DNA from 2 places in the Saccharomonospora amisosensis genome. Region 2 is predicted to be linked to the other one. Evidence: riboswitches for the same ligand, from Rfam matches in the RefSeq annotation. Region 2 holds a riboswitch; the other holds the start of a gene.

Region 1 (11,746 bases), 2.6 Mb from region 2:
GGTCACCGACGCCTTCGGCCACGAGCAGCGCACCGGAGTTGCGTACCCCGAAGCGTTCGCCGACCTGGCCCCGGATGAACAGCTCACCGCTGGTGGCCCCGTATGCGATGGTGTTGCCCGCGATCACCTGTCCCTCCGCGTCGAACGGTGAATCGGGATGCGGCCGCACCACGATGCGTCCACCGGAAAGGCCCTTACCGACATAGTCGTTGGCGTCGCCCACCAGCTCCAGCGTCACGCCGGGCGGCAGGAAAGCACCCAGTGACTGGCCTGCCGAACCGGTGAGCAACACCCGGATCGTGTCGTCGGGCAGACCCGCCCCGCCGTACCGCCTGGTGATCTCCGAACCGAGCAGCGTGCCCACGGTGCGGTTGACGTTGCGCACGGGCAGTTCCAGGCGCACCGGGTGCGCGTCCTCCAGCGCGGCCTCGGCGAGCTGGATCAGCGTGCGATCAAGCGCGTGTTCCAGTCCGTGGTCCTGCTCGCGGGTCTTGCGCCGCGCGCCGCCGTACGGCGTGTGCGACGGCATCCGGAAGATCGGCGCTAGATCGAGCCCCTGTGCCTTCCAGTGCTCCACGGCACGGTCGACGTCCAGCATGTCCGCCCTGCCGATCGCCTCGTCCAGCGAACGGAAGCCGAGCTGCGCCAGGTACTCGCGCACCTCCTGCGCGACGAACCGGAAGAAGTTCACCACGTGCTCGGCCTGGCCGGTGTAACGCTTGCGCAGGTCCGGGTTCTGCGTCGCCACGCCCACCGGGCAGGTGTCCAGGTGGCAGACCCGCATCATGACGCAGCCTGCCACCACCAGCGGGGCGGTGGCGAAGCCGTACTCCTCCGCACCCAGCAGCGCGGCGATGACGACATCGCGCCCGGTCTTGAACCCGCCGTCCGCCTGCACCGTGATGCGGTCGCGCAGACCGTTGAGCAGCAGCGTCTGCTGCGTTTCCGCCAGCCCGATCTCCCACGGCGTGCCCGCGTGCTTGAGCGAGTTCATCGGCGAGGCACCCGTGCCGCCGTCGTGGCCGGAGATGAGCACCACGTCGGCGTGTGCCTTCGACACCCCGGCGGCCACGGTGCCGACACCGAGCGTGCTGACGAGCTTGACCTGCACTCGCGCCCGCTCGTTGGCGTTCTTGAGGTCGTGGATGAGCTGGGCCAGATCCTCGATCGAGTAGATGTCGTGGTGCGGTGGCGGCGAGATCAGGCCCACACCCGGCGTGGAGTGCCGGGTGCGTGCGATCCACGGGTAGACCTTGTTCGGCGGAAGCTGGCCGCCCTCGCCCGGCTTGGCGCCCTGCGCCATCTTGATCTGGATGTCCTCGGCGTTCACGAGATACTCGCTGGTGACACCGAACCGGCCGCTCGCGACCTGCTTCACGGCACTGCGCCGCTGCGGGTCGTACAGCCGCTCCGGGTCCTCACCGCCCTCGCCGCAGTTGGACTTGCCACCGATGGCGTTCATCGCGATGGCCAGCGTCTGGTGGGCCTCCATCGACAGCGCGCCGTAGGACATGCCGCCGGTGTTGAACCGTCGCATGATCGACTCGATCGGCTCGACCTCGTCGATCGGCACGGGCGGACGTTGGCCGGTGCGCAACGAGAACAGCCCTCGCAGCACACCGCCTTCACGGTTGAGCCGGTTCACCTCGTCGACGTAGGCCCGGTATGCCTCGTCGCGGCGTGACTTGCTCGCGTGCTGCAGCAGGAACACGGTTTCGGGGGTGAACAGGTGGAGTTCGCCCTCGCGCCGGTAGGCGTACTCGCCGCCGCTGTCGAGGCCACGGTGCACCCGCTCGGTGGGGTTGTCCGGGTACGCGCGCCGGTGCCGCATGGCGACCTCCTCGGCGAGCACGTCGAGGCCGACGCCGCCGAGTTTGGAGACGGTGCCGGTGAAGTACTCGTCCAGCAGTTCCTGCGACAGTCCCAGCGACTCGAACACCTGCGCCGCCGTGTAGGCGCCCACGGTGGAGATGCCCATCTTGGACATGATCTTCAGCACGCCCTTGACGAGCGCGTCGACGTAGTTGCGCACCGCCCTGGCGGATTCGACACCCGTGATGGCGCCCTGCGCGACCATGTCCTCGATCGTCTCGAACGCGAGGTAGGGATTGACGGCCGCCGCTCCGTAACCGAGCAGCAACGCGATGTGGTGTACCTCGCGGGCGTCGCCGGTCTCCACCACAAGCGCGACCCGCAGCCGTTCCTTGGTGCGCACCAGGTGGTGGTGCACGGCCGAGACGAGCAGCAGCGAAGGGATGGGTGCCATCCGGTGATCGGAGTCGCGGTCGGAAAGCACCAGCGTGCGCGCCCCCGCGGCGATCGCCTCGGACGCCTCCCTGCGTACCCGCTCGATCGCATCGGCGAGCGCGGGACCACCACCGTCCACTTCATACAGTCCGGACAGAACGGTGCAGGCGAACCCGGGAAGGTCGCCGTCGTCGTTGATGTGGATGAGCTTGGCCAGCTCGTCGTTGTCGATCACCGGGCTGGGCAACTGGATGTGCCTGCACGACGCGGGTCCTGGCTGCAGCAGGTTCTGCTCAGGACCCATGATCCGGCTCGTCGACGTGACCAGTTCCTCGCGGATCGCGTCCAGCGGCGGGTTCGTCACCTGCGCGAACCCCTGCTTGAAGTAATCGTAGAGCGACCGCGAGCGTTTGGACAGCACCGAAGGCGGTATGTCCGACCCCATCGAACCCACCGGCTCGGCGCCCTTGGCAGCCATCGGAGCGAGCAACACCTTCAGCTCCTCCTCGGTGTAGCCGAAGGCGAGTTGGCGGCGCAGCACGGAGGCATGCGACTGCGTGATGTGGTCACGGTCGCGCAACTCCGACAGCGAGAGCAACCCGGCGTGCAGCCACTCCTCGTACGGCGCCTCCGCCGCGAGCCGGGACTTGATCTCGTCGTCGTTGACGATACGGCCCGCGTCGGTGTCGACGAGGAACATCCGGCCGGGCTTCAGCCTGCCCTTGGCGATTACCTGCGACGGCGGCAGGTCGAGCACGCCCGCCTCGCTGGCCAGCACCACCCGGTCGTCGGCGGTCTGCCACCAGCGGGCCGGCCGCAGCCCGTTGCGGTCCAGCACGGCACCGACCAGCGTGCCGTCGCTGAAGGCCACGCTGGCGGGGCCGTCCCACGGTTCCATCAGGCTGGCGTGGAACCGGTAGAACGCCCTGCGCTCGGAGTCCATCGTGGCGTGGTTCTCCCACGCCTCCGGGATCATCATCAGCACCGCGTGCGGCAGCGAGCGGCCGCCGAGGTGCAGCAGTTCCAGCACCTCGTCGAAGGAGCCGGAGTCGGAGCCCTCCTGCGAGCAGATCGGGAAGAGCCTGCTGAGGTCTCCTGGAATCAGGTCGGACTCAAGCAGCGCTTCCCTTGCCCGCATCCGGTTGCGGTTGCCCCGGATGGTGTTGATCTCGCCGTTGTGCGCCACGTAGCGGTAGGGGTGCGCCAGCGGCCACGAAGGGAACGTGTTGGTGGAGAACCTGCTGTGTACCAGTGCGATGGCGCTGCTGAGCCGCTCGTCGCGCAGGTCGGGGAAGAACTTCGGCAGCTGCACCGGCGTCAGCATGCCCTTGTAGACCAGCGTACGTGCCGAAAGCGAAGGGAAGTAGGTGCCGCAGCCCGCCGCCTGGCTCTCGTGTTCGGCGCGCTTGCGCAGCGGGTACACGAGCCGGTCCAGCTCCAGCCCGCTCGGCAGCACGCCGTCGGCGTCGGCTGTTCCGGCGACGAACAGCATCGCGATGTGGGGCATCACCGAGCGCGCCGTCGGGCCGATGTCGGCGGTGTCCGCGTCGACCGGCAGCTCACGCCAGCCGAGCACCCGGAGGTTCTCCTCGGACGCGATCCGCTCGACCAGGCCGACCGCCTTGCTGCGCTGCTCGGCGTCGGTGGGCAGGAACACCAGGCCCGCGGCGTAGTGGTGCGAGCCGAACGCGTCCGGCGAAGGCAGGTCGATCCCGGACTCCGCACGAAGGAACTCGTGCGGCAGCTGCAGCAGGATGCCCGCCCCGTCGCCGCTGGTGGGCTCTGCGCCCGCGGCGCCACGGTGGTCGAGATTCGTCAGCGCCGTCAGCGCGTCGGTGACGATGTTGTGGGAGCGTACCCCTCGGACGTGGGCGACCATGGCCACACCGCAGGAATCCTGTTCCGTTACAGGGTCGTAAAGACCCTGCTGAGCCGGAATCGCGGAGAAGATCAATGGGACCTCCTGCGTCGTCTTCGTGCTCGGTTTGTGCTGCGCACGGGACGACGATGGCCCGCTCATTAGCGCGACCTTAACATCTGGGAAACGTGGGAGCACCGGTTCGAAGTGCACATTCCGCCCACGCGACCGTAACAATCTGGCTGCGGAGAACGGCGATGTTCTTGATGTTTTGGGCGCCTTGCCCGACTGGCGCACGGACTGTGCACTACCGGTGATTTGTCCTATGGAGTCTACCCGAATTTCGCGGCCTGGTAGCGTCCTTCGACGCGAGCGGGAGCGAAGTCCGGTGTGAATCCGGCGCTGTGCCGCAACTGTGATGGGACCCGTTGTGCCGGTACGAACACGTGCCGTGACAGCGGGCCTCGAGCCAGGTCGCCTGCCGCTCGCGCTGACGCCACCCGCCTCCGGCGCAGGGGTGCGGCGTCCGCGATCGCGGCCCGCGGTCCCGGCGCGGCCCGCGCCGGCCGACCAGTCGAGGTTCCATGTTGCCTTCCAGCCGGCGCCTGTGGGCGCTGTTGCCACTGTTACCGCTGTTGCTGTTGTTCGCCCTCGCCGGCTGCGCCGAGCGGGAGGAGCCCGCATCGGCCTCGGCAGGGGGTGGGAACGGCTTCCCGGTCACCCTTCGTCCCTCGGGTGCGCCCGAGGTCACCCTCGAGGCGGCGCCCGAGCGCATCGTCTCGCTGTCACCTTCCACGACCGAGACGCTGTACGCCGTCGGCGCGGGCGAGCAGGTGGTCGCGGCCGACGATCAGTCCACCTACCCCGAGCAGGCGCCGCGCACGTCCCTTTCCGGGCTCAACATCGACCCGGAGGCGATCGCCTCCCACAACCCCGACCTGGTCATCGTCGAGTCCGACCTGGAGAACAAGCTTTCGAAGGCGCTGGCGAAGACCGGCACCAAGACGCTGGTGCTTCCCGCACCCGCGACGCTGCGCGACGCCTACACGCAGTTCGAACTCGTCGGCAAGGCCACCGGTCACGCCAAGGAGGGGGCCGAACTCGCGCGCCGTACCGAGGCCGAGATCAGCAAGCTCGTGGCCGACACACCGAAAACCGAGCTGAGCTACTACCACGAGCTGGACCCCAGCTTCTACAGCGTCACCTCGGCCACCTTCATCGGCGGGGTCTACGACCTGTTCGGGCTGCGCAACATCGCCGACCAGGACGACCCCAACGCGCTCGGCGGCTACCCGCAACTCTCGGCGGAGCACATCCTGCGCGCTGACCCGGACCTGATCTTCCTCGCCGACACCAACTGCTGCGGGCAGAGCGCGGACACGGTCGCCGAGCGGCCCGGCTGGGACACGCTGACCGCCGTCAGGCAGGGCCGCGTGGTCGCGGTGGGCGACGACATCGCCTCGCGCTGGGGTCCCCGGCTCGTCGACTTCGTCCGCACCGTGTCGTCCACCGTGCGCGACGCCGGCCGGTAGCCGTGCTCAAAGCTCGTTCCCGCCCGGCCACGACGAGGCTGCGGCCACGGACTGTGCTGCTCGCGCTGCTCGCGCTGCTGTTCACCGTGGTGTTCGCCGTCGTGGTCGGGGCGGGTGAGCTCGGCTGGCAACGCGTCCTCGCCGAGATCGCCGCCCAGGTCAGCGGCGGCGTGTCCCCGCTGTCGGAACGCGAGGCCGCGATCGTGTGGCAGCTGCGGGTGCCGAGGGTGCTGCTCGCTGGTCTCGTCGGCGCGGCACTGGCCGGTGCGGGTGCGGCGTTCCAGGGCGTGTTCCGAAACCCGCTCGCCGACCCGTACCTGCTCGGCGCGGCGGCGGGCGCCGGGATGGCCGCGACGGTGGTCATGGTGTTCGCCCCGGCCGTCACCGGCTGGCTGATCGGGCCGCTGCCGCTTGCCGCGTTCGCGGGCGCGCTCGCCGGTGTGGGGTTGAGCTGGGCCGTCGGGCGGTCGGCGGGTGGTTCAGGAACCGCGACACTGCTGCTGGCGGGCGTGGCCGTAACGGCGTTCCTGACCGCGATCCAGACCTTCGTCCAGCAACTCAACACCGACACGATCAAGCAGGTCTACACGTGGACGATGGGCGGGCTCAACGTCAGCAGCTGGCGCGACCTGCTGCTGGCGCTGCCCTACGTCGTGCTGGCGGCCGTCGTGCTGCTGGCATCGGCCCGGCTGCTGGACGTGCTGGCGCTCGGCGACGCGGAAGCGGCGTCGCTCGGGGTCCGGCCCGGCCGGGTGCGGCTGCTGCTGCTCGCGGCGGCGTCGCTGGCCACCGCCGCCGCGGTGGCGGTCAGCGGGCTGATCGGGTTCGTCGGGATCGTCGTGCCGCACATCGTGCGGCTGCTGGCGGGATCGAGCTACCGGGTCATCGTGCCGCTGGCGCTGATCGGTGGTGCGGTGTTCCTGATCCTCGCCGACCACGTGGCGCGCACGGTGTTGCCGGGAGAGCTGCCGCTGGGTGTGGTCACCGCCTTCGCGGGCGCGCCGTTCTTCGCGATCGTGCTACGCACATCGAGGGGACGGCTGCCGTGACCGCGGTGTGGCTGCGCGGGGTGTCCGCGGGCTACGGGGCCGATCCGGTGGTGCGCGAGGTGTCGGCGGAGATCGAGCCGGGTGGCTGGCTGGCGATCGTGGGTCCCAACGGGGCGGGCAAGTCCACCCTGCTGAAGGCGATCGCCGGACTGGTGCGGCACGGTGGCGAGATAACGCTGCACGGCACGGCGAGCGATGCGCTGACCCGGCGCAGGCGAGCGAGGCTGCTCGGCTACGCCCCGCAGAACCCGATCCTGCCGGACGGCCTCACCGTCACCGACTACGTGCTGCTGGGCCGCACGCCGCACCTGGGGCCGCTGGCCAAGGAGGGCGCGACCGATCTGGCCATCGTCGAGGAATCGCTGGCGAGACTGGACCTGCGGCGACTGGCGAGCCGCAGGCTGCGCACGCTGTCCGGCGGCGAGCGGCAGCGCGCCGTGCTGGCCAGGGTTTTGGCACAGCGCACCAGCCTGCTACTGCTTGACGAACCAACGTCCGGATTGGACATCGGGCACGCTCAGGTGCTGCTGGACCGGCTCGACCGGTTGCGCCGCGAGGACGGCACCACCGTGGTCACCACGCTGCACGACCTGACCTTCGCCGCGCAGTACGCCGACCGGCTGCTGTTACTGGACTCCGGTGGGGTTGCCGCGCAGGGTCCGCCTGCCCAGGTGCTGACACCACAGGTGCTGCGGCGGCACTACCGCGCGACCGTGGAGGTGCTGACCACCGCCGGCGGCCACCCGGTCGTGGCCCCCGTACGCGGCGATGGCGAGGGGCTGGGCGGCGAGCCTTCCGGGTAACCCGCAGGAACACAAGCGGTGGTGATGATGTTGCTGAGGCGCGAGGGGCCGCTACGGTAGCGCCGGAATTCCCTGCATCTGGTCGGGGGTCGGCGGGCGAAGCCGGTACCGTGCTCACGTCCCGGTCGCACGGGCGCCGAATGTCCACAGTGTCAACCTGTCCGGAGTCATCACCTTGCCCGGCTCAGCCCGGCGGATGGTCCGCGGCAGTGCCCGGCGCCGTGACCGGTATGTGGGGCCGTCCCGACCGCAGCGCTTCGATCCGGGCAAGCCGGTGACGGAGCCGGCGGTGGCCGCGCCTTTGGCCGCTTGCTGACGGGTTCGTCGATGCCCGCGCGCACACGCGCCGACGGGCGCGCCTTCGTCGGGCTTCCACTTGCAAGCCGGACCCACGACGCCGGTAGCGGCGACCGCCGTACCGCCGGCGCGGAAGTCGGCATTGCCCCGAGATTGGCTGGGCGCGCAATCAGGCTCGCTTCCTGGTACTACACAACTCCGGTATTGATCGGACCACTGATTGCCGAAGTTGGCCGCCCAGTATGCGCTGCTCAGCGGACATGTCGGATCAGAAAGCTAGCAAACACTACCTTGACGAAGTAGTGCTTCATACCTACAGTGTGATCACCATTTCAACGCAGCGATGGGAGCAGCCGATGACCACGGACGAGCTGGGATTCGATCCGGAGGAACTGCGGCGCAAGTACCGGCAGGAGCGGGACAAGCGCATGCGTTCCGACGGCTACCGGCAGTACGTCGATGTCTCCGGGAAGTTCGAGACCTACGACGACGACCCGTACGCCGAGCCCATGGTCGAGCGCGAGCCGTTGACCGACGAGGTCGACGTCGTCATCGTCGGTGGCGGGATGTCAGGGCTGCAGGCAGGTGCGCGGCTGCGCGATGCCGGCATACCGCGCATCCGCATCATCGACCGGGCCGCGGACGTCGGCGGCACCTGGTACTGGAACCGGTACCCGGGCATCCGGTGCGACGTGGATTCCTACATCTACCTGCCGCTGCTGGAAGAGACCGGCGCGATGCCAACCGAGAAGTACGCCAAGGGCGCGGATATCCTCGCGCACTGTCAGCGGATCGCACGGCACTACGACCTTTACTCCGACGCCGCACTGCAGACCAGGATCACCAGCATCACCTGGGACGAGGACTGCCTACGGTGGATCGTCCGCACCGATCGTGACGATGCCATGAAGGCCCGGTTCGTGGTGCTCGGTAGCGGTCCACTGAACCGCCCCAAGCTGCCCGGCATTCCCGGCCTCGACACCTTCACCGGCCATGCGTTCCACAGCGCTCGGTGGGATTACGCCTACACCGGCGGTGACCCTGATGGCAATCTGACCGGACTGCGGGGGAAGCGGGTCGGGATCATCGGCACCGGCGCGTCGTGTGTCCAGATCGCACCCCGCGTCGCGGAGTGGGCCGAGCATCTGACCGTCTTCCAGCGCACCCCGTCGGCCGTCGACGTGAGGGACAACCGGCCGACCGACCCGGAGTGGGTCAAGAGCCTGACGCCGGGATGGCAGAAGCGGCGGATGGTGAACTTCGACTCGATCATGATCGGTATTCCGCAGAACGAGGATCTGGTCGCTGACCGCTGGACGGACGTGTGGGGCAAGCTCGCGGTGTGGGCCAGCAGCAAGGCGGCGGTGGTCGAGACCGATCCGCAGGCACTGATGCAGCTCGCCGACTTCGAGAAGATGGAGGAGATCCGAGCTCGGGTGGACTCGATCGTCGAGGACCCGGCCACCGCCGAGGCGCTCAAGCCGTACTACAACCTGTTCTGCAAGCGGCCCCTCTACAGCGACGAGTTCCTGCAGACCTTCAACCGGCCCAACGTGACGCTCGTCGACACCGACGGGCGCGGCGTGGACCGCATCACCGAGACGGGAGTCCAGGTAGGCGACGACGTCCATGAAGTCGACTGCCTCATCTACGCCACCGGATTCAACGTCGGCGCCCCCGCCTATGAGTCCGGCGGATTCGAGGTGTTCGGCCGCGGTGGCGTGAACCTGGCCAAGGACTGGGCCGACGGGGTGCACTCATTGCACGGCATCTACAGCAACGGGTTCCCGAACATGTTCGTGATCGGTGGCATCACGCAGGCCGCGGTGACGATCAACTTTCCGCATATCCTCGGTGAGCAGGCTGCCTTCGTGGCACAGGTCATCAAGCGCTGCATGGCCGACGGCATCGCCGCCATGGAGATACGCCAGGAAGCCGAACAGCGCTGGGCCGAGATCATGGCCAGCAAGGCCGTCGATCGCGGGCAGTTCGAGCGTGAATGTACGCCCGGCTACTACAACAACGAAGGTCTTGACGATCGCCCGAGCCTGTTCGGCCGGACCTACGGCGGCGGCCCCTTCGAATACCTCCAGATCTGCCACGAATGGCTCGCCACCGATTTCGAGCGCGACACCGACCTGATCCTCGACTGATCGCCCATGCCCAGTCACCCACCCACCCTGCTGCACGCCCTGAGGGCCACGGCTGAGCGAATCCCGGACACGGTCGCCGTCCGCGACCTCGCCGGCGAGACGTCCTGGACCTGGCGCGAGCTCCGGTCCGCGGCCATCGAACTGGCACGCGGACTGCACGAGCTCGGTGTCCGAGCCGGCGACCGGGTCGGCCTGCTGCTGTCCAACCGGCCTGAGTTCCACCTCGTCGACCTGGCCGTCGCGAGCGTGGGCGCGATCCCGTTCTCGATCTACACCACATATGCGCCGGAGCAGATCGAATTCGTCCTGAAGGACTCCGGCGCCACGGCGATCGTCGTCGAGCAGGCCCTGCTCGGTAAGGCCATGGCCGCGTGGCACAACGTCCCCGACGTGCGGGACATGATCGTCGTCGACGGCGAAGCCCCCACGGAGGTCCACGCGCTCGCCGACGTCGCCCGAGCGGGGCAGGACAGCGACTTCGACGTCGACGGCCTGGTCCGCACGCTGGACGCCGACACCCTGCTGACGCTGATCTACACCTCGGGGACGACAGGGGATCCCAAAGCGGTCGAGCTCACCCACGGCAACATCGCGGCCGCCGCGCTGGCATGTGACGGCCGGATCCCCTGGCCCGACGGTTCGCGGGTGATCAGCTGGCTGCCGGCGGCGCACATCGCCGAGCGGATCGCCCACCACTACCTGCCGATCATCTTCGGTGCGGAAGTGACATGCTGTCCCGATCCGAAGCTGATCTCGCAGTACCTGCCCCAGGTGCGCCCCACCTGGTTCTTCGCGGTTCCCCGAGTCTGGGAGAAGATGAAGGCGGGACTGGAGGCGATGCTGTACGCGTTGCCTGGCGAGCAGGGCGCTCATGCCAAGACCGCGGTACGCGAGGCGGTCCGCAAGGTCCGTCTCGAACAGTCCGGTGAGCCGGTCCCGCCCGACCTGGCCACCGCCGTCGCCGCCGCGGACGGCGCGCTTTTCGCGGGCATCCGCGCGAAACTCGGCCTCGACGCGGCACACACCCTCAACGTGGGGGCCGCGCCGACGCCACCGGACGTGCTGGAGTTCTTCCACGCGATAGGGCTTCCGGTATCGGAGTTGTGGGGGCTGAGCGAGTCAACGAGCGCGGGCTGCTCCAACCCGCCGGACCGGATCAAGATCGGGACCGTCGGAATCGCCGCGCGCGGCGTGCAGATCCGGCTCGCGGACGACGGCGAGATCCTGCTCCGCGGCGGGGTGGTGACGCGCGGATACCGCAACCGTCCCGAGCTGACGGCGGAGACGATCGTGGACGGGTGGTTACATACCGGAGACATCGGGAGCATCGACGAAGACGGCTACCTCAGCGTTGTCGATCGCAAGAAGGAACTGATCATCAACGCGATGGGCAAGAACATGTCGCCCGCGATGATCGAGTCCCGGCTCAAGGCCGCCTCACCGCTGATCGGGCAAGCCTGCTGTATCGGAGACGGGCGGCCGTACAACACGGCTCTGATCGTGCTGGACGCGGATGCCGCGCCCGCCTGGGCGAAAAACCACGGAATCGTCCCCGGCGACCTGGTCACGCTCGCCGGGGACGAGCGCATCGTGGCGGCCGTCGAAGCCGGGGTCGAGGCGGCGAATACCCGGCTCGCGCGGGTCGAACAGATCAAGAAGTTCACGATCGTGCCCGGCGACTGGCTGCCCGCGGGGGTCGAGTTGACCCCCACGATGAAACTGCGGCGCGGTCCGATCGCCGCCAAGTACGCGGAGGTCATTGAGGCGATGTACGCGTGAACGAAGAACTGGCTGCGGTCCGGGATCT
Region 2 (11,746 bases):
GGTTCGCCCCCCGAACGCGGGGACGGCGGCGAGCAGCCGGGCGGCGGTGGGCAGCGGCGCGTGGCCTCCGGCGGTCCCTACCGCGCGAGGTTGTTCACGGTGCGCGGCACCGGAGCGGGCGCCAGCGGTCGCCGCTCCGCCGCCGTCACCGACACCGGGCGGGTCGTCGGCGCGCAACGGCCGGGCGTGCGAACCGGCGCGCCTCGGCTGGCCGCCACCATCCTCGCCGCGGCACTGCGACAGCGCGAACGCGAACGCACGGGCAAGGCACTGCTGGTGCGGCCACGCGATCTGCGCTACGCGCGCAGGCAAGGCAAGGAGGGCAACCTCGTGCTGTTCTGTGTGGACGCGTCCGGGTCGATGGGCGCGCGGCAGCGGATGCGCGAGGTGAAGGCCGCGGTGCTCTCACTGCTGCTCGACGCCTACCAGCGGCGCGACAAGGTGGGGCTGGTGACCTTCCGCGCGCGGGGAGCGGAGTTGTCGCTGCCGCCGACCGGCAGTGTGGAAGCTGCTGCCGCGCGGCTGGAGGCGCTGCCGACCGGCGGCCGCACCCCACTGGCGGAAGGTCTGCTGCGGGCGGCCGAGACGCTTCGAGTGGAGGCGCTGCGTGATCCGAGGCGGCGGCCACTGCTGGTCGTGGTCACCGACGGGCGCGCCACCGGCGGTGCCGACGCGGTGTCGCGCTCCCACGCCGCCGCTGACCTGCTCGCGCGCACTGGAGTCGCGAGCGTCGTCATGGACTGCGAGAGCGGGCGGATGCGGCTGGGCCTCGCCGCCGAACTCGCCAATCGCCTCGGCGCCGAGCACGTTCCGCTCGGTGAGGTTGCCGCGGACTCGCTCGTCCGTGAGGTCAGTAGCAGGGCGGGACGTATCGGCAGGGCCGCCTGATGCCGAAGGGTAAACCGACCGACGTGCCCGACGACGGGCTCACCACCCGGCAGCGCCGCAACCGCCCCGTCCTCGCCGTCCACACCGGAGACATGAAGGGCAAGTCCACCGCCGCGTTCGGCATGGCGTTGCGCGCGTGGAACCAGGGTTGGTCCATCGGGGTGTTCCAGTTCGTCAAGTCCGCCAAATGGCGGGTCGGCGAGGAGGCCGCGTTCCGCGCGCTGGACGCCAGCGGTGCGGGCGGCTCGGTGGAGTGGCACAAGATGGGCGAGGGCTGGAGTTGGGCTCGCAAGCGAGGAACCGAGGACGACCACGCCAAGGACGCCCGCGAAGGTTGGGCCGAGATCAGACGCAGGCTGGCAGAGCAGCGGCACGACTTCTACGTACTCGACGAGTTCACCTACCCGCTGCGGTGGGGCTGGATCGACACCGACGAGGTCGTCGAGGCGCTGTCCACCAGGCCCGGCCGCCAGCACGTCGTGATCACCGGCAGGCAGGCCCCGCCCGCACTGGTGGCGGCGGCGGACCTGGTGGTTGACATGACCAAGGTCAAGCATCCGATGGATTCGGGTCAAAAAGGACAGCGAGGCATCGAGTGGTAGCCAGGATCGTCGTCGCCGCGCCCGGTTCCGGGCACGGCAAGACGACCGTGGCCACCGGGCTGATGGCTGCGCTGCGCTCGCGTGGACTCGCGGTGTCGGGGCACAAGGTGGGGCCCGACTTCATCGACCCCAGCTACCACGCACTGGCCACCGGACTGCCGCCGCGCAACCTCGACCCGTTCCTGCAGGGTGAGGACCGGGTGGTTCCGCTGCTGTTGCACGGCGCCAGCCGCGCGGAGCTGGCCGTGCTCGAAGGCGTGATGGGGCTGTTCGACGGTGCGCTCGGCACGGCGGGCTACGCCTCCACCGCGCACGTGGCGAAGCTGGTGTCCGCGCCGGTGGTGCTGGTTGTGGACGCGGCCGCCGCGAGCCGCAGCGTCGCGGCGCTGGTGCTGGGATTCGCGCGCTACGACCCGGACCTGCACCTCGCCGGTGTGATCCTGAACAAACTGGGCTCGCAGCGCCACGAGGACGAGATCCGGGACGCGCTCGCGCCCACCGGCATCCCCGTGCTCGGCGCGTTGCGGCGTAACCCGGAGATCCACGCGCCGAGCAGGCACCTCGGGCTCGTTCCCGCGGCGGAACGAGCGCGGGAGTCACGCGGTCTGCTGCCCCGGCTCGCCGAGTGGGTCGCCGACGGCGTCGACCTCGACGCCGTGGTAAGGGTGGCGCGCGCCGCGCCACCACTGCACGGCCAACCGTGGAACCCCGCCGACCACGTCAGCCCCGCCACCCGCAGGGCGGTGGTCGCCGCGGCGTCCGGCAGCGCGTTCACGTTCCGCTACACCGAGACCACCGAACTGCTCGACGCGGCTGGGGTGGACGTGGTCGACCTCGACCCCACTTCCGAGACCCGGCTGCCCCCGCACTGTGCGGGGCTGTATTTAGGCGGTGGCTTCCCCGAGGTGCACGCGGCCGAGTTGGCGGCCAACGAAGAGCTGCGCGGCCAGCTGTCCGAAGCGATCGGGCGAGGAATGCCGGTGGTGGCCGAATGCGCGGGACTGCTTTACCTGTGCCGGGAACTGGACGGGATGCCGATGGTGGGAGCGCTCGACGCGGTGGCGCACATGACCGAAGGCGGGGCGCTGGGCTACCGGCGCGCGACGGCCGCGTCGACGTCCCTGCTCGCCGAGTCCGGTCAGCCCGTCACCGGCCACGAGTTCCACCGCACCGTGGTCCGGCCCAGGCACGGTGCCTCGGCGGCGTGGCGGTGGGACGGCGAGCTGGAGGGTTTCGCCTCGCCGAGGCTGCACGCCTCCTACCTGCACGTGCACTGGGCTGGCCACCCCGAGTTGGCGAACCGGTTCGCGGCGGCCGTCCATGCATGAACAGCTGCGGTGGCACGGGGACAGCGAGGTGGGGGAGGGCCTTGTCGATCTCGCCGTCAACGTGCGGCTGCCCGAACCTCCCGAGTGGCTGCGCCGCGAGCTTCGGGACTGTCTCGACGGATTGGCCGCCTACCCCGACGTGCGCCGCGCGCGGCGGGCCATCGCGGCGCGGCACGGCCGCGAACCGGACGACGTGCTGCCCACGGCGGGTGCCGCCGAGGCGTTCACGTTGCTGGCTTCGGCACTGCGGCCGCGAACGGCGGTGGTGGTGCACCCGCAGTTCACCGAGCCGGAGGTGGCGCTTCGTGCCGCCGGGCACCCGGTTCGGCGCGTGTTGCTGCCTGCCCGTGACGGATTCGAGCTGTCGGCGGGCGCGGTGCCCTCCGACGCCGACCTGGTGTTCGTCGGCAACCCGACCAACCCGACATCGGTGCTGCATCCCGCGCGGGTGTTGCGGCAGCTTGCCACCCCCGGCCGGATTCTCGTCGTGGACGAGGCATTCCTCGATGCCGTGCCCGGCGAACCGGAAAGCCTTGCCGACACCCGGCTGCCCGGTGTGGTCGTGCTGAGAAGCCTCACCAAGACCTGGGGGATCGCGGGACTTCGTGCGGGCTACGTGTTGGGCGAGCCGGAGCTGATCGAGCGGCTGCGCGCCGTGCAGCCACCGTGGTCGGTTTCCACACCTGCGGCCGTGGCGATGGTGGCATGCACCCGCACCGAGGCGCTGGAGCAGGCGGCAGCCAACGCCCGTGCTGCGCGTGCCGACCTCACCGACCTCCTGGCGGGACTGCGCGCGATGGGGGTGCAGGTCGCGGGCACACCGAGGGCGCCGTTCGTGCTGATCCGGGTCCCAGACGGGCTCGGTGTCCGTTCCCGGCTTCGCGCCGCAGGCTACGCGGTGCGAAGGTGCGACACCTTCCCCGGCCTCGGGGCGGACTGGCTTCGGATCGCGGTGCGAGCCGACATGGCAGACTTTCTCACCGCCCTGCGGGCCGCGCTACCCGCGCACCGAGGCGCGCGCACCTGAATAGCCCTAGACACTCACGACGACCAGCGCCGCCGCCGTTGCCGACTCCACGCACGCGCCGAGCACGTCACCGGTCACACCGCCGAAGCGGCTCGCCGCCCGCGCCAGCAGGGCACCTGCGACCACGAAGGCGGCGAGTACCGCCAGCGGACCCTGCCACCACGGCAGGCCCGGTGCGAACACCGCCAGGCCTGCCAGCGACACCGCGACCAAAACGGCCAGCGGTAGCGCGACACTGCCAGCCACGGTCGCTCCCAGCCCTTCCTCTCGCGCCGAAGGCACCCCGCGCGCGCAGCCGAGCACCAGCACCCCCCGGCCGGTCACCACAGCAAGCACCGCCGCGACCGCGCCGTGTCCCGCCGACACCGCGCCCGCCAGCGCGCCGCACTGCACGAGCAACACCAGCAGCAGCGTCACCATCGCGGCCGGGCCGCTGTCACCGCTGCGCATGATCCGCAACGCTCGCTCCCGGTCGTAGGACGCCGCGAGCCCGTCGGCGGTGTCGGCGAGCCCGTCCAGATGCAGTCCCCTGCTGGCGAGCGCCACGGCCGCCACGGCCAGCGTGGCGCTGACCAGCGCGGGCAGCCGCAGCAGTTCGCCGCCGAGCACCACGAGGACAGCCGCTGCCGCGAGCGGTAGCGCCGCTACCGGCGCGAGCAGCATCGCGTTGCCCGCCACCCGCCGGTCAAGCACGCGGGGTGCGGGCACCGGCAGCGCCGTCAGCGTGCCCAGCGCCAGCCTCGCCGAATCCCGCACGACTCAGGCCAGGTCGGCCAGCAGGCCCATGTCCGCCAGTACGGCGCGCGCGGACCGCAGCACGGGCACGGCCTGCACGGCGCCGCTGCCCTCACCCAACCGAAGCCCCAGGTCAAGGATCGGGTGCAGGCCGAGCGCCTTGAGGGCGTAGTGCTGGGAAGGCTCGGTGGAACGGTGCCCCGCCAACCACCACCGCTGCGCTCCGGGGGCGATGTCGCGCGCCACGAGTGCGGCCGCACCGGAGAACACGCCGTCGAGCAACACCGGGACGCCTCGCGCCGCGCCGCCGACGAGGAAACCCGCCGTCGCCGCCGCGCAGGCGCTGCCGAGCGCGGTGAGCAGCTCGAACGGATCGTTCGTCCGGTCGGCGGCCCTGGTGAGCGCTGCTTCCACCACGGCGACCTTGCGGGCCCTGCCCTCCTCGTCCACGCCGGTGCCGCCGCCGACCACGTCGGTCGCGGGCAACCCGAGCGTGGCGGCGACCAGGGCTGCCGCCACCGTCGTGTTGCCGATTCCCATGTCGCCGGGGATGAGCAGGTCCGCGCCTGCGTCCACCTCCTCGTCCGCGACGGCCATCCCGGCGCGAAACGCCTGCTCGGCCTGTCCGGGAGCCAGCGCGTCGGTGACGTCGATCGAACCGGAACCGCGCCGTACCTTGTACGCGCGAACCCGCGCGGGCACGTCGGAGAGGTCCGCGTCCACGGCGATGTCCAGCACCCGCACCTGGGCACCCACCTGTTCGGCCAGCACGTTGACCCCGCTGGCGCCTGAAAGGAACACCCGCACCATCGCGGCCGTGATCTCCCTCGGGTAGGCCGACACCCCGGCGCAGGCCGACACCCCGTGGTCGCCCGCGAACACCACGACGCGCACGTCGTCAAGCGGCCGTGGCGGGACGCTGCCGTGCGCCGCCGACAACCACTCGGCCAACTCCTCGAGCGTCCCCAGCGCGCCGAGCGGTTTCACCAGGCCAGCCAGCCGCTCCCTGGCGGCCAGCCGAGCGGGTTCGTCGGGCTCCGGGATGTCGAACCTCATCGATCGTTCCTTCCCTCCGGGTTGTCACAGCGGGGTTGTCACAGCCTGAGCACGCGGCCCGCCACCACCAGCCGCACCGAGTGCGATTCGGCCGCAACCGCCGTGTTCAACGCACCAAGCACGTCGCGGAAGATCCGGCCGGACACGGTGGCGGGCACCACCCCGGAGCCCACCTCGTTGCTCACGGCCACGATCGGCACGGTGGTGGTGCGCCAGGCGTCGACGAAGTCCCGCAACCGTTCGTCGACCCGCTGCTGCCAGCCCTGCTCCTGCTGCCAGGCACCCACCTCGTCGAGCACCCGGCTCAACCAGGTGCCGAGGCAGTCCACCAGCATCGGCGTGGTGGTGGAGCGCAGCGTTCCCGCCAGATCGGCGGTCTCAACGGTGCGCCAGTGCGGTGGCCTGCGCGCACGGTGAGCGGCCACCCGAGCCGCCCATTCCGGGTCGTCGTCGGTCGGCGGCAGGCCGCCCGCGATGTAAACGACATGGTTGTAGCCGACCATCAACTGCTCGGCGTAGCGTGACTTGCCCGATCGGACACCACCGAGGATGAGGACGCGGCCGTTGCCGTGGCCGCCGCGACCGAAGCGGCGCAGCATCGCGGCACCGGCCTCCAGCCGAGCGGCCACGGCGTCCGCGAGCCTGCGCCCGGAATCGTTCGTCATGGTCGGCATTCTTGCCCACCGGCTAGGGTTCGCGCTGTGATCCTTCCTCGTCGCGCCACCGCTGCCGGAATCGTCGCAGGCCACGCCGCTGACGCGATTTTCGGCGACCCGCGTCGCGGGCACCCGGTGGCCTGCTTCGGGGCGCTCGCCGCGGCGCTGGAGGAGCGGGTGTGGGCCGACTCTCGCGGCAGGGGCGTTGGCTACGCGGCAGCGTGCGTCGGCGCGGCCGTGGGCGCGGGAACGGCACTGCAAGCGGTCACGGCGCGTCACCCGCTCGCCCGGTTCGTCACCACGGCAGCCGTTACCTGGGTGGTATTGGGTGCGCGGGGACTCGCGCGGGAAGGCGAGGTAATGGCGCAGCTGTTGGAGTCGGGGCGGATCGACGCCGCGCGAGCACGCCTTTCCCACCTCTGTGGCCGTGACGCGACGGATCTCGGCAGCAGCGAACTCGCCCGTGCGGCGACGGAGTCGATCGCGGAGAACACCTCCGACGCGGTCGTCGCCCCGCTGCTGTGGGGTGGGCTGGCGGGGATACCGGGCCTGCTCGGCTACCGCGCGCTCAACACCCTCGACGCGATGGTGGGACATCGGTCTCCTCGCTACGAGCGGTTCGGCTGGGCCGCCGCGCGGGCCGACGACATCGCCAACCTCGTGCCCGCGCGGCTGAGTGCGGCGGCCGCCGTGGTGTCGGCCCGACTGGTCGGCGGTAGCGCGGCCGGGGCGTTGCGGGCGTGGCGCCGCGATGCCCGCAAGCACCCCAGCCCCAACGCGGGGCAGGTCGAGGCGGCGTTCGCAGGCGCGCTGCGGGTCCGGCTCGGGGGCAGCAACCGGTACGGGGACCGGGTGGAGCATCGAGGCGCGCTCGGCGACGGCCCAGCACCCGGCCCGCAGGAGCTGCGCAGGGCCGTGCGGCTGTCGCGGCTGGTGGGGCTGGCGGCGCTGGCGCTGGCCGCGTCGGCGCGCTATCGCTGACCCGCCGGCGTTCGCACTCGCAGCACCCGTTCGGCGAGCGTGCCGAACACGAGGCCGAGCGCGCTCCACAACAGCAGTTGCGTGCCCAGTGACGCCACCCGGAAGTCCCACAGCGTCGCGCCGGGGAAACCACCTGGGATCTCGTCGACCACCGGCAGCAGTGCCGAGGCCGTCGCGATCACCGTGAGGTATCCGGCCGTCGCCAGCAACAGCGACGAGGTCGCGCCGAGTCGCCGCGCGAGTGCACGACCCGCGACCACGGCGACGATCCCGGTCGCCACGGACAGCGCGACGAACCCGAAGTACAGGCTGGTGCGCTCGCCGATCGTGCCCGCCTGCCCGACCGAGGGCGGGTTCGCCGGATACTTCAGGAACGGAACCAGTACCGCTACCACGAACGTGCCCGCGGCCAGCAGCGCGGCCGACACCCGTGGCGCCATGGTGGTCACGCGGCCGTGCAGCAGCGCGAACGCTATGGCGAACAGTCCGCCGGCGGCGACGCCGTAGCCGGCGGTGCCGACGAGCAGTCCCAGCGTGCTCTGCACGGTGCGGCTCACCGCCGCGTTCTCGGCGTGCGTGTGCGCGGCACTGGCGCTGCCGTGGTGTTGTGCTGATTCCTCAAGTGCGATCGCGGCCTCGACGGACGGTTCGGCGAAGACATAGGCGAAAACCGCCGCGAGCGCACCGGCGACCAGGCCCGCGAGCATGCCGCGGACCAGCAGGGTCCTCATCAGCGTTTCCCGGTCAGTGGCAGGGGAAAGCCAGCAGGTGCCGACCGTCGTGCAGGAACTCGTGCACGAGGCCGTCGCTGGACAGCAGCTCTACCGCGCCCGCCTCGGTACTCACGAAGTACAGGACGGCCAGCGCGAGGACGCCGACGAAGATCGCCCACGGCAGGATCTCCCGCAGCGGGATCGAGATGTGGATGGGACGGGGTGCGGCGACGCTCGCCTGCGACATCGAAACCTCCTTGGGCTTGACGCGGCCCACTCGGAACGGTCGCGACAGCGCCGGGTCTGACTCCCGGGTCGTGGGTACGAACCCGGATACAGTGGCGCGACCGTGCCGGATTCTCACCGGCTTCCAGCCGCTGTCGCGTAACTCGTCGAAGGCTACGGTGGTCTGGACAGCATCGTCAACGTGACCGAGTTCTCGACCATCCGGTGGTTGTGTCGAGTAGCGGCCTCGTCGTCACGGAGCAGGCTTTCCACTGATCAAGGTAGGTTGCCAAGCGGGCGCGACGGTGACCGTTCTTATCGACGTCGGGCCTGGGACCACCGAGGTCGGCGGGCTGCGGCGGCGGGCGGTAGGAACGATCAGACTTGTGAACCTCGTTGGTCGCTCGTGCCGCACTGTGCTCGATCGGCCACCGTCCTGGTTCCGGTCAACTGGGTGACCGTGTGCCCGGTTGCCCAGGCGATCGCCACCAACTCCGGCAGCTTCGCGGCCCGATCACCGGAAATGACTCGCGACAAGGTCGGTTGCTAGATCCCCGTTGGCCTCGGCAAGGGCACGCTGGCTGAGCTGTGCGCGGACGCGGGCCTTCTCGATCAACGTGCCGACGTCGGTCGTCAATCGCACAACCCAGCAAGAGTCTGAATCACCACTGGGCCTGCGTGATTCAGCCAAGCCGGAATTCACGTCCACCGCCAGCCGGCACACTCCAGCCATGGCGTTGCGCACTCTCGAACGAGTGTGCGGGCCAGCGATGGGGGTGTTCAGCGGACCCCCCGAATCCGCTGAACACCCCGCGGTCAGGAGATCGGACGGTCCGTCGGCGCGATCGGCGCGGGAAGCACGTCCCGGCCGGTGAGGTAGCCGTCGGCCCCGGCGGCGGCGGACCGGCCCTCCGCGATCGCCCATACGATCAGCGACTGACCCCTGCCCATGTCGCCTGCTACGAACACCTTGTCGACACTCGTCTGGTACGAGGCGTCCCTTGCCACGTTGCCCCGCTCGTCCAGCTCGACGCCGAGCTGCTCAAGTAGGCCCTCACGCTGCGGCCCGACGAAGCCCATGGCCAGCAGCACCAACTGGGCGGGCAGCTCCCGTTCGCTGCCCTCAACGGGAACGAACTTCCCGCCCTCGTTGCGGACCTCCACGAGCTTCAGCGCCCGCAGATTGCCGTCGGAGTCCGCGAGGAACTCCTTGGTGTTCACCGAGTAAAGCCGCTCGCCGCCCTCCTCGTGAGCCGAGGAAACCCGGTAGATCATGGGGTAGGTCGGCCACGGATGCGCGTCCGAACGCGACTGAGGCGGCCTCGGCATGATCTCCAGTTGGGTAACCGATCGCGCACCCTGCCGGTGCGCGGTACCGACACAGTCGGCACCGGTGTCGCCACCGCCGATCACCACGACGTCCTTGCCCGCCGCGTCGATCGGGGTCCGCGCCAGCTTCCCGCTGGCGACCCGGTTGGCGAACGGCAGGTACTCCATGGCCTGGTGCACGCCGGGCAGGTCCCTGCCGGGCACCGGTAGGTCACGCCACGCCGTAGCGCCACCGGCGAGGACCACCGCGTCGTACTCCGAAAGCAGCCGCTCGGCCGTGACGTCCACCCCGACGTTGACCCCGGCCCTGAACTCGGTGCCTTCCGCCCGCATCTGCTCAAGCCGCCGGTCGAGGCGGTACTTCTCCATCTTGAACTCGGGAATCCCGTAGCGCAGCAGGCCACCGATCGCGTCCGCCCGCTCGAACACCACGACGTCGTGTCCGGAGCGGGTGAGCTGTTGCGCGGCCGCGAGTCCCGCGGGACCGGAGCCCACCACCGCGACCTTCTTGCCGGTCCTGGTGACGGGTGGCTGCGGGGTCACCCAGCCTTCTTCCCAGGCCCTGTCGATGATCGAGATCTCGACCCGCTTGATGGTCACCGGGTCGTCGTTGATCCCGAGCACGCAGGCGGTCTCACACGGTGCGGGACACAGCGTCCCGGTGAACTCCGGGAAGTTGTTCGTGGCATGCAGCCGCTCGATCGCGGCCTGCCAGTCCTCCCGCCACGTCAGCGTGTTCCACTCCGGAATCAGGTTGCCCAGCGGGCAGCCCTGATGGCAGAACGGGATACCGCAGTCCATGCAGCGGCCCGCCTGCTTGGTGAGTTTCGACTGCTCGAAATCCTCGTAGACCTCGCGCCAGTCCTTGATCCGCACGTCCACAGGGCGAGACTTCGGCGTCTCCCTGGGTGTGGTGAGAAAGCCCTTGGGGTCAGCCATGTGCCGCCTCCATCGTCTTGCGGGACACCCTCCCCTGCTGTGGCCCGAAAGCCTGCCACAGCGGGGGCCCATTCCGGTCGGCGTCCATGGCTGGGGCTTGCCGATTGTCAGCCATGTGCCGCCTCCATGATCGCTTCGTTGACGTCCCTTCCCTCGCGTTCCGCCTCGGCCTGTGCCCGCAGCACGCGCTTGAAGTCCTTCGGCATGACCTTGCCGAACCTGGGCAGCGCCAGGTCCCAGTCGGTCAGCAGCGCGTGCGCCACGGCCGAGGAGGTCTCGTCGTAGTGCCGCTCCACGACCTCGCGCAGGAACTGCGCATCGGTCTCGTCCAACTCGTCGAGGTCCACCATCTCCTGGTTGACCCGGACCGGATCGAGGTCAAGCACGTAGGCGATACCGCCGGACATTCCCGCGGCGAAGTTGCGCCCGGTCGGCCCGAGCACCACCACCCTGCCGCCGGTCATGTACTCGCAGCCGTGGTCACCGACACCTTCCACCACCGCCAGCGCGCCGGAGTTGCGTACGCAGAACCGCTCGCCGACCTTGCCGCGCAGGAAGACCTCGCCACCGGTGGCCCCATAGCAGATCACGTTGCCCGCGATGATGTGCTCCTCGGCGGCGAAGCGTGCCTCCAGCGGAGGGCGCACGGTGATCCGCCCACCGGAAAGCCCCTTGCCGACGTAGTCGTTGCCGTCCCCCACCAACCGCAGCGTGATGCCGTTCGGCAGGAACGCGCCGAACGACTGCCCCGCGGTGCCGGTGAAGGTGATGTCGATGGTGTCGTCGGGAAGGCCGTCGCCGCCCCACCGCTTGGTCAGCTCGGAGCCGAGCATGGTGCCGACCGTGCGGTTGACGTTGCGCACCGGCAACTCCAGCCGCACCTTGTCGCCCGAGCTGAGCGCGCCTTCCGCGAGCTGGATGAGCGTGTTGTCCAGCGCCTTGTCCAACCCGTGGTCCTGCGCGACCACCTGGTGCCGTGCCGCCCTCGGTTCCAGTTCGGGTACATGGAAGATCGGGGACAGGTCCAGCCCCGAGGCCTTCCAGTGCTCAACCGCCTTGCGGGTGTCCAGCAGCTCTGCGTGGCCGACCGCCTCGGCGACCGAACGAAAACCGAGCCTTGCCAGGTACTCGCGCACCTCCTGCGCGACGAACTCGAAGAAGTTCACCACGTACTCGGCCTTGCCACTGAACTTGGCCCGCAGCTTCGGGTTCTGCGTCGCCACGCCCACCGGGCAGGTGTCCAGGTGGCAGACCCGCATCATGATGC

What was found. Region 2 has a riboswitch for cobalamin ahead of FHU38_RS20070 (CbtB domain-containing protein). Riboswitches for the same ligand answer to the same signal wherever they lie in the genome.
Region 1: linked by a shared signal. The riboswitch ahead of FHU38_RS07510 (ABC transporter substrate-binding protein) and the one ahead of FHU38_RS20070 (CbtB domain-containing protein) in region 2 are both predicted to bind cobalamin.

Annotation. Positions count from the first base shown of each region.
Region 1 is NZ_JAAOYM010000001.1:1,524,958-1,536,703, reverse strand. It holds gene gltB (glutamate synthase large subunit) at 1-4,201, opposite strand, end outside; cobalamin riboswitch at 4,444-4,605, shown strand; gene FHU38_RS07510 (ABC transporter substrate-binding protein) at 4,690-5,637, shown strand; gene FHU38_RS07505 (FecCD family ABC transporter permease) at 5,640-6,686, shown strand; gene FHU38_RS07500 (ABC transporter ATP-binding protein) at 6,683-7,489, shown strand; gene FHU38_RS07495 (flavin-containing monooxygenase) at 8,143-9,939, shown strand; gene FHU38_RS07490 (AMP-dependent synthetase/ligase) at 9,946-11,718, shown strand; gene FHU38_RS07485 (acyl-CoA dehydrogenase family protein) at 11,715-11,746, shown strand, end outside.
Region 2 is NZ_JAAOYM010000001.1:4,132,201-4,143,946, reverse strand. It holds gene FHU38_RS20115 (putative cobaltochelatase) at 1-888, shown strand, start outside; gene cobO (cob(I)yrinic acid a,c-diamide adenosyltransferase) at 888-1,490, shown strand; gene FHU38_RS20105 (cobyrinate a,c-diamide synthase) at 1,484-2,818, shown strand; gene cobC (Rv2231c family pyridoxal phosphate-dependent protein CobC) at 2,811-3,845, shown strand; gene FHU38_RS20095 (adenosylcobinamide-GDP ribazoletransferase) at 3,852-4,601, opposite strand; gene cobT (nicotinate-nucleotide--dimethylbenzimidazole phosphoribosyltransferase) at 4,605-5,636, opposite strand; gene FHU38_RS20085 (bifunctional adenosylcobinamide kinase/adenosylcobinamide-phosphate guanylyltransferase) at 5,675-6,301, opposite strand; gene FHU38_RS20080 (cobalamin biosynthesis protein) at 6,338-7,273, shown strand; gene FHU38_RS20075 (CbtA family protein) at 7,264-8,004, opposite strand; gene FHU38_RS20070 (CbtB domain-containing protein) at 8,018-8,233, opposite strand; cobalamin riboswitch at 8,270-8,394, opposite strand; gene FHU38_RS27820 (hypothetical protein) at 8,726-8,848, opposite strand; gene FHU38_RS20060 (glutamate synthase subunit beta) at 9,028-10,479, opposite strand; gene FHU38_RS27815 (hypothetical protein) at 10,472-10,594, opposite strand; gene gltB (glutamate synthase large subunit) at 10,587-11,746, opposite strand, start outside.